Regions from separate parts of the Methylobacterium sp. ap11 genome, predicted to be linked through region 1. Evidence: predicted binding sites of a transcription regulator. Region 1 holds the regulator's gene; the other holds the start of a gene.
What was found. Region 1 encodes LexA, which represses DNA repair genes until DNA is damaged. Its sites were predicted from a motif close to TGTTCNNNNTGTGTTCNG; they were not measured.
Positions count from the first base shown of each region.

Region 2: the regulator LexA is predicted to act here: its motif matches at 1,391-1,408, upstream of BMX97_RS27535 (putative DNA modification/repair radical SAM protein).

Region 1 covers NZ_FOEB01000002.1:120,611-125,386, forward strand. The annotation lists gene glyS (glycine--tRNA ligase subunit beta) at 1-1,698, shown strand, start outside; gene BMX97_RS03065 (hypothetical protein) at 1,882-2,088, shown strand; gene lexA (transcriptional repressor LexA) at 2,906-3,646, shown strand; gene BMX97_RS03075 (DUF4357 domain-containing protein) at 3,822-4,205, shown strand; gene BMX97_RS03080 (DUF429 domain-containing protein) at 4,202-4,776, shown strand, end outside.
Region 2 covers NZ_FOEB01000027.1:70,220-74,995, reverse strand. The annotation lists gene BMX97_RS27540 (UdgX family uracil-DNA binding protein) at 1-162, opposite strand, end outside; gene BMX97_RS27535 (putative DNA modification/repair radical SAM protein) at 162-1,373, opposite strand; gene BMX97_RS27530 (hypothetical protein) at 1,526-1,735, shown strand; gene BMX97_RS27525 (Gfo/Idh/MocA family protein) at 1,897-3,246, shown strand; gene BMX97_RS27520 (RidA family protein) at 3,269-3,661, opposite strand; gene BMX97_RS27515 (DSD1 family PLP-dependent enzyme) at 3,670-4,776, opposite strand, start outside.

The DNA of each region.
Region 1 (4,776 bases):
CACCGCTTCCTGGCGCCGCAGGCGATCGAGGTGCGCCGCTTCGCCGATTACCTGCCGGCCCTGGAGCGGGCCTTCGTGGTGCTCGACGCCGACCGGCGCAAGGACATCATCCTGCACGACGCCCGCGACCTCGCCTTCGCGCGCGGCCTCGACCTCGTCGAGGACGAGGGTCTGCTGGAGGAGGTGGCCGGCCTCGTCGAGTGGCCGGTGACCCTGATGGGCGCCTTCGACGAGCGCTTCCTCGCCATCCCCCCGGAGGTGATCCGCGCGACCATCCGGGCGAACCAGAAGTGCTTCGTGCTTCGCGGCGCGCCCGGCCCGGACGGGCGCGAGCGCCTGGCCAACGCCTTCATCCTGGTCTCGAACCTGGTGGCCTCCGACGGCGGTGCCGCGATCGTCGCCGGCAACGAGCGGGTGGTGCGCGCGCGCCTCTCCGACGCGGCGTTCTTCTGGGAGACCGACCGCAAGACCCGTCTGGAAGACCGGCTGCCGAAGCTCGGCAACATCGTGTTCCACGAGAAGCTCGGCACCCAGGCCAGGCGCGTCGAGCGGATCGCGGCCCTCGCCCGGGCGCTGGCGCCGGTCGTCGGGGCCGACCCGGATCTCGCCGAGCGGGCGGCGCGGCTTGCCAAGGCCGACCTCGTCACCGAGATGGTCGGCGAGTTCCCGGAGCTGCAGGGCCTGATGGGCCGCTACTACGCCGCCGAGCAGGGCGAGGACCCGGCGGTCGCCGCCGCGATCGAGGATCATTACAAGCCGCTCGGGCCCAGCGACCGGGTGCCGTCCGAGCCGGTCTCGGTGGCGGTGGCGCTCGCCGACAAGCTCGATACGCTTGCAGGTTTCTGGGAAATCGATGAGAAGCCTACTGGCAGTAAGGATCCGTATGCCCTGCGGCGGGCGGCGCTAGGTGTAATTCGCCTCCTACTCGAAAATAATATAAAAATGCGGTTGGATTACATCGTCCGCGCCGCACATATGCCCGTCGCATTGGAAATCGCACGAAAATATGATTCGGCCGCAAGATTGAAAGCCCTTTCTGCAATTGCAGGCATGGATTTAAGTGAGCCGTCCTATGAGGTGGCCAAATCTGCTATTGATGACGATTATTTCGGAAAAAGCTTGGGTAAGTACGAAAAAATCGATAAACAGTCGCGTGAGGTTTGTGAGAGCCTTTTTTCGTTTTTCGTTGACCGGCTGAAGGTCTACCTGCGCGACCAAGGCGCCCGCCACGACCTGATCGACGCCGTCTTCGCGCTGCCCGGGCAGGACGACCTCCTGATGGTGGTGCGCCGGGTCGAGGCGCTCGGCCGCTTCCTCGACACCGAGGACGGCAAGAACCTGCTCGCCGGCTCCCGTCGCGCCGCCAACATCCTGCGGATCGAGGAGAAGAAGGACGGTCGCGCTTACGATGCGGCGCCGGACCAGAGCCTCCTGCGCCTGCCCGAGGAATCGGCCCTGGCCGAGGCCCTGCGGATGGCCGGCGCCGAGGCGGGCAAGGCCGTGGCGGTGGAGGATTTCGAGGGGGCGATGCGGGCGCTCTCGACCCTGCGTGCGCCGGTCGACGCCTTCTTCGACAAGGTGACGGTGAACGCCGACGAGCCGGCCCTGCGCGCCAACCGCCTAGCGCTCCTCAACGCGCTCCGGGCGGCGACCCGGGAGGTCGCGGACTTCTCCCGCATCGGCGGCGAGGGCCGCTGAGCGCAACGCGCGACCGGGCTCTCCCGTAAGCCCGGCCGCGCGCGTCCGGCCGTCGATCCGGCGCCGTGAGCCAATCCGCGTCTCCCGCGTTTCCCCGGCGGGAGAGGGCGGCCGCCCCCCGGCTCCCGCGGTCCCCCCGGGGGCCGGCGGATCGACACGGTGCGGCGAGGGACTTTGACTGCGATGCACCAGAACGCCATCCGACCGCACCGGGACAAGCCGGGAGTCTCGGCCCGCGGCATCGTGCTCACCCTGCTCGGGGTCGTGATCGGCAGTGCCGGCTACTACGCCTCCTGGCGCTACCAGACCCCGCTTGGCACGATCGGCGGTATCGCCGGTCTGGCGCTCTGCGTGATCGGCACCAGCCACGGCCACGAGGGCGGGCACTAAGCTCGACTTTGGCCTTCAGGCTGCGTTGCAGGGAGGGCGGGCCCCGGGCGGCGGCAGGGGCGAAGCACGGTTTCGTTCTGTGCCGCTGGAGCCGGGATGTCGCCAAAACGCGCTCACGCCAGCGAGCGTATCCGGGAGGGCGGGTTGCGCCTTCGGGTACCGGGCGGCCTGCACCGCCTTGCGGCGTTCGCGAGCGGGCCGACGCGCTGCCGACAGGAGATTGCGGAGAGCAGGGCGAGCAGGCAGGGGTGGTGCGGGCGATCACCCGGCCCGACCACTGGCGCTGGGTCTCGACGCCGAGATGGGCGCGAGTCTCCCGGACGGTAACCTCGACGCTCCCGTACCCGTCACGGCTCTCTGGCGGTGGTGATCAATAACTGGCGAAGGAATTCCGGGATCGAGCGGAATGATCTGTGGTCCCGCCGGTCGGATCGGGGTGGTCGGGGCGTTGTCCGGTTGCGCTTTCGGTGGCCGGTCCGGGCGCCGGCCGCGCGTCGTCTGATCGCGAAAGGGTTCGTGGCGGAGCGCGAAGGCACGCTTTCCTCTTCGAACCGGACAATCGCCGCACGGCGTATGGTTTCGACGTCGTCGGTGCCGAGACGATCCGCGATGAACGCCCGCACGGCCGGGTTCTTGTCCAGCCGCGAGAGGCGATGCTGAGTCTGGACCCTGGAGCCGCGTCCGATGGCGCGTGGTACTCGGCTTCTTCCGCCCCAACATCCCGTTTTTTCAAAGCCGCTTGCGGAACACTTGCGGAACGCTTACCATGTTCGCGATTTGTTTCCGGAGCGCGGCAGCGCGGGGATGAGAGAGTCACATGCTCACGCGTAAGCAGTTGGACCTGCTCCGCTTCATTCAGCAGAGAATGCGCGAGACGGGTGTCCCCCCGTCCTTCGACGAGATGAAGGACGCCCTCGACCTGAAGTCGAAATCGGGCATCCACCGCCTGATCACCGCCCTGGAGGAGCGCGGCTTCCTGCGCCGTCTGCCGAACCGGGCCCGGGCGATCGAGGTGATCCGCATCCCCGATACGGTGACGGGGCCGGCGACGGCTCCCGCGGCCGGGGCCGAGGTGGTGCGGTTCAACCCGAGCGTCGTCGAGGGCGGGCGCGCCCACGAGCCGAAGCGGCAAGCCGGCATCCCCGCCATGGCGACGGCCTCGGATGAGAACGGCCACTCGGTCAGCGTACCGGTGATGGGCCGGATCGCCGCCGGTACGCCGATCTCGGCGATCCAGAGCCAGAGCCGCACGGTGGCGATGTCGCCGGACTTCCTGGCCAGCGGCGAGCACTACGCCCTGGAGGTGCGCGGCGACTCGATGATCGAGGCCGGCATCCTCGACGGCGACCTCGTGGTGATCCGCCGCCAGGAGACCGCCAATACCGGCGACATCATCGTGGCGCTGATCGACGACGAAGAGGCGACCTTGAAGCGCCTGCGGCGCCGAGGCTCGTCGATCGCGCTCGAGGCCGCCAACCCGGCCTACGAGACCCGGGTGCTCGGGCCGGATCGGGTGCGGATCCAGGGCCGGCTGGTGAGCCTGGTGCGGAAGTACTGAGTTCGCGCGGGGAGCGCCTTCGCCCGACCCCCCGCACGGGAGGGTGGCCTGCGAAGCAGGCCGGAAGAGGGGGAGCGACGCTTCCGGAAAAACATGTGGCACGCCGCCATGTTCTGCGGGCCTGATCCGGTCCGCAGCTCCGGCGGGCGTGCCCATGGCGCCAGTTCGGGCGCCCGTGCGGCAGAGCTTCTATGCGACCGCACGACCGCGCAGCGAAACCCACAAGGCCTATCTCGACATGATCGGCGGCGGCGACGTGCTCCGCGCCGGCTCGCTCGTCAGCCCGACCACGACCGACGGCTTGCCAGTGAACCTCGGCAAGTTGCGCGAGCAGTTCGCCGGCGAGAACGCCCTCGCGCCGCAGGGCGGCTGCCTGAGCTTGACCAAGGACATTTTCTTCACGAGTCCCTCGCCGGCCTCGGCGCTGGTCGAGGGCTGCAGCTCGACAGGGCCTGGTGACTCGATCAGGGTCACGGACCGGAAGCGGCTCGGTGACGGGTTTCGCGAACACGATGTGCTGGGTGAGGGGTCCATGCTCATGCGGAGTGCCGGCCCGTGAGCGTGGTCGGGACGACCAGCATTATCGGGTTCGATTCGGCCTGGACCGACAACCCTCGTGCGCCGGGTGCGATCTGCACGATTCGCATCGACCGGGCCGGCCGCCGCACCCTCGTGCCGCCGCGCCTCGCCTCGTTCGACGAGGCTCGCGCGGCGATCGAGGCGGAGAGCGCCATCAGCGACTTGCGCCTCGTCGCCCTCGACCAGCCGACCCTGGTTCCGAACGCGACCGGGATGCGCCCGGTCGATCGGGTCGCGGCCTCCCTGATCTCCTGGCTCGGCGGCGGCGTGCAGCCGGCGAACCGCGGGAAGGCCGGGATGTTCGACGACGCGGCCCCGCTCTGGCGCTTCAAGGAGCGGCTCGGCGCGACGGAGGATCCGGAGGCCTCGCGGGAGGCCATCCGCGGCCTCTACCTGATGGAGGTCTTTCCCGCCCTGGCGATGCCGTCCCTCGATCCCGCCTTCGACGGCCGCCTGCGCGGACCGCGCTACAACCCGGCCCGCCGCAAGACCTTCACGCTGGCGGGCTGGCAGGCGGTGATCGCGGCGGTGCGGCGGCAAGCGGTCGAGTC
Region 2 (4,776 bases), on a different contig from region 1:
GACCTCGTCGGGAAACAGCGACGGCGCCTCGCCCTCGACCCAGGTCACGGTCTCGGGCGGGATGCCGGCCGGGACGAGCCGCCGGATCGCCCCCCGGAACCCGTCGAGATCGGCGCCGGGGGCGAGCCGGATCGTGCGCGCTTGAACAGTGTGAGCCGGCATCAGAACAGGCTCAGCTGGCGCGGCGGCTCGGCGAGGCGGGCGCGCAGGTCGAGCCGGTCGGTGAGCCGGGTCGGCGCGTAGTCGGCGGCGACGAGGAACGGCCGGGCGCGCTTGAGGCCGGAGGTCAGGCGGGCCACGTCGTCGAGCCGCAGTGTCGCGTGGCGGCGCGCCGCCACGATCTTGTCCACCGCCCGGACGCCGAGCCCCGGCACCCGCAGCAGCATCTCCCGGTCGGCCTTGTTCACGTCGACGGGGAAGCGGTCGCGGTTGCGCAACGCCCAGGCGAGCTTGGGGTCGACGTCGAGGGCGAGCATCCCGGATTCGGTCGCCCCCGCCACGTCGTCGGGCGAGAACTCGTAGTACCGCATCAGCCAGTCGGCCTGGTAGAGCCGGTGCTCGCGCTGGAGCGGCGGCGACTTGCTCGGCAGGATCGAGGCGGCGTCGGGGATCGGGCTGAAGGCCGAGTAGTAGATCCGCTTCAGCCCGTAATGGTCGTAGAGCCGGGCGCTGGTGCGGATCAGCGATTCGTCGGTGCTGGCATCGGCGCCGACGATCACCTGGGTCGATTGCCCGGCGGGGGCGAAGCGGCGCTTCTCCTCCTTGGCCTGCAGGATGCGCTCGCCCATCTGGCCCATCGCGGTCTGGATCGCGGCGCCGTCCTTCTCGGGCGCCAGCCGCTCCAGGCTCGCCTCGGTCGGCAGTTCGAGGTTGATCGACAGACGGTCGGCGTAGAGCCCGGCCTGCTCGATCAGCCACGGGCTCGCCTCGGGGATGGTCTTCAGGTGGATGTAGCCGCGGAAGCCGTGGCGCTGGCGCAGGGTCTTGGCCACCCGGATCAGCTGCTCCATCGTGTGATCGGGCGAGCGGATGATGCCGGAGGAGAGGAACAGCCCCTCGATGTAGTTGCGCTTGTAGAACTCGACCGTCAGCGTCACCACCTCGTCGACCGAGAACTTGGCGCGCCGGACGTTCGAGGAGCGCCGGTTGACGCAGTAGGCGCAGTCGAACAGGCAATAGTTGGTGAGCAGGATCTTGAGCAGCGAGACGCAGCGTCCGTCCGGCGTGTAGGCGTGGCAGATGCCCGCCCCGGTGGTCGAGCCGAGCCCGCCGGCCTCGGCCTTGCGCTTCGGCGCCCCCGACGAGGCGCAGGAGGCATCGTACTTCGCCGCGTCGGCGAGGATGGTGAGCTTCTTCTTCAGGGCGTCGTCCATTCTTGCAACCTGGCCCTCGTTCCTGTTTCGTTCAAGGCGGAAGGCAGGCGATCCCCGTGGTCGAAAGCCGCATCCGGAAAGCCTGGAACCCGCCACCCGGCCCGCCGTTATCCCGTTGATTGGAGCGTTTCTAATCCACAAGGAGATGCCGCATGGCGACGAACCCGTCCGCGAACTGCCGCAGCTGCCGCTACTTCGACGACCACAAGCTCAATGCCGGCGCCCCCCAGGGCGAGGAAGGCTTGTGCCGCTTCAACCCGCCGGTGAGCCAGCCCGAGCCGCAGGGCCACGGCCTCTGGCCGGTGGTCTCGTCCCAGGATTGGTGCGGCCACTTCTCGCCGGAGATGATGGCGGGCGAGTGAGTCTTCCGCCGTAGCGGATCGTCGAGAAGGCCGGCCCTCGCGGGTCGGCTTTCTTGCGTCGGGGTACGCGTGTTCCGCGCGGGGCCGCCTCCCAGGCGGCCCGGAACCCCGCCACCCCCGGCACGTTGCGCAGGCTCCCTTTCCCCACGGATGCCTGCCCGATGCCGGACGATGTCACCGCCCTCTCGCGCCGCAGCCTGATGATGGCCGGGGGCGCCACCCTGGTCGGCCTCGGGACGGCGTCGGCCCAAGGTGCGTCGGGTCAGGGCCTGCCCGGGCCCGAGCGGCCGGTCGATACCGGCAAGGTCGAGAACGGCCGGGTGAGCTTCCCGAACTGGCGCGGCCCCTCCGACCGTCCGGCCCCGCCCCCTGCGGCGCCGCTGCCGCCGGCCGAGCGGGTCGGCTTCGCGATCGTGGGCCTCGGACGGCTGTCGCTCGAGGAGATCCTTCCGGCCTTCGGCGAGTGCCGCAAGGCCAAGCCCGTCGCGCTGATGTCGGGCTCGCCCGACAAGGCCAAGGCGGTGGCGGCGCAGTACGGTATCAAGCCGGAGGCGGTCCACGGCTACGACGGCTGGGACGCGCTCGCCCGCAACCCGGAGGTGAAGGCGGTCTACATCGTCACCCCGAACGCGCTCCACCGCGACCAGGTGCTCGCCGCGGCGGGCGCCGGCAAGCACGTCCTGTGCGAGAAGCCGATGGCGGTCTCCTCGGGCGAGGCGCGGGCGATGATCGAGGCCTGCGCGGCCGCGAAGGTGAAGCTGATGATCGCCTATCGCTGCCAGTACGAGCCCTACAACCGCGAGGTCGTGCGCCTCGTGCGCAGCGCCAAGTACGGCAAGGTCCGGCTGATCGAGGCAACCAACACCCAGACCATGAGCCTGCCCGAGCAGTGGCGCCTGAAGAAGGCGCTGGCCGGCGGCGGGTCGCTGCCGGATATCGGGCTCTACTGCCTCAACGGCGTGCGGGCGCTGATGGGCGAGGAGCCGGTTGCGGTCCAGGCGCAGATCCACTCGCCCGACGACGCGCTCTACCGCGAGGTCGAGGAGACGGTCGCCTTCACCCTGCGCTTCCCCTCCGGCGCGCTGGCGCTCTGCTCGACCAGCTACGGTGCCCACGAGACCCGCTCGCTGAAGGTCCAGGCCGAGGGCGGCGCGATCGATCTCCAGAACGCCTTCGCGTATCGAGGCCAGCGCCTGTTCGTCAGCCACCGCGAGGGCAAGGCCGAGGCCCGGGACGAGCGGGTGCTCGGGGCGAAGAACCAGTTCGCCCTCGAGATCGACCACATGGCGACCTGCATCCTGGAGAACCGCACCCCCCGCACCCCGGGCGAGGAGGGCCTGCAGGACCAGATCCTGATGGAGGCGATCTACGAGGCCGCCCGCACCGGCCAGACCGTGGCGCTCAAGGGCCCGGAGCGGAAGCCGAACCTGACCGACAAGGAGAAGGCCAGGGAGCAGGACGCCAAGGGCCTCGACCCGACCCGCGGGCCCGAGCCCGAGGAGGCGGAGTGAGGCCGCAGGCGCCTCACTCGCCTCACGCGCCCCGCACGGCGATCGCCTCGACCTCGACCAGGTAGCCGTGGTGGAGTTCCGGCACCGGCACCACCGTGCGAGCGGGCTTCGCCCCGCCCATCGCCTCGGCGTAGATCCGGTTGAATTCGGGCCAGTGCGCCACGCCGACGACGTAGGCCGTCACCCGCAGGATGCGCTCCGGCCCGCTGCCCGCCTCGGCCAGGATCGCGAGGAGGCTCGCGAGCGCCTGGCGCGCCTGGACCTCGAAGGGCTGGTCGGCGGTGTGGCTGCCGTCGGGCCGGGCGCCGAGCTGGCCCGACACGAAGACGAGGTCGCCCCAGGCCACCCCTTGCGAGTAGTGCCCGGCGGGCGCCGCCGCGTCGCGGGTGGCGAGGCGGGTGATCGGATCGGTCATGGGGGTTCCTACCAGCCGTTGATGCGGGGCCAGATGGCCGCGACGCGGTTGTCCGCGTCGAGGACATGGTAGCGGTCGTGCTGCGCGCCGGTGGCGCAGGCGTGGTTGGGCAGGATGCGCACCTGCGCGCCGATCGGAAGATCCGGCAGGCGGGCCTCCGCGCCCGGCCGCACGGCGACGATGCCGTGCTCCTGGTTGGCGTCCCGCACCATGAGGTCGGGATAGGGCCGTCCGGCGAGGTCGCAGACGAGGCCGTAGCCCTGGTCCACCGCCTGGCGGGCCGTGCCGCGGTCGCGCGAGAGCGCCATCCAGCCGGCATCGACGATGATCCAGCCCTTCGCCCGCTGGTGGCCGATCACGGTGGCGAGCACCGAGACGGCGATGTCCGCCACCGCGACCGCGCCGACGCCTGCCTGAAACAGGTCGCCGAACATGAACACGCCGGCCCGGACCTCGGTGACTCCGGTGAGGTCGCGGGCGAACTGTGCCGTCGGCGTCGAGCCGACGCTCACCACCGGGCAGGGCAGGCCCGCCGCCCGCAGGATCTCGGCTGCCGTCACCGCGGCGACGCGCTCGTCCTCGGCCGCCGCCGCCAGGGCGTCGGGGTCGGACAGGGAATAGCTGTCGCCGGCATGCAGCAGCACGCCGCGCAGGGTCGCGCCGCCCTCCGTCAGCGCCCGGCCGATCGCCACCAGGGTGTCGCGGTCTCCCGGCGCGACGCCCGAGCGGTGGCCGTCGGCATCGACCTCGATCAGCACCGGCACCGCGTCGCCGCTCGCGCGGGCATGGGCCGCCACCGCCTCGGCCTGGCCGAGGCTGTCGAGGATGACCGCGAGGTCGGTGCCGCCGGCCCGGATCGCCGCGACCCGAGGAAGCTTCGCCGGGGCGATGCCGACCCCGTAGATCATGTCGCGCACCCCGCCGGCCGCGAAATACTCGGCCTCGCGCAGGGTCGAGACGATGGCGGGGCCGGCGGGCGACGCCATCGCCAGGCGGGCGACGTCGAGGGACTTGGCGGTCTTGAGATGCGGCCTCAAGCTCACCCCGAGCCCGCCCAGGTGCACCTGCATCCGTGCGACGTTGGCGCGCAGGATCGCCTTGTCGAGGAGCAGGCA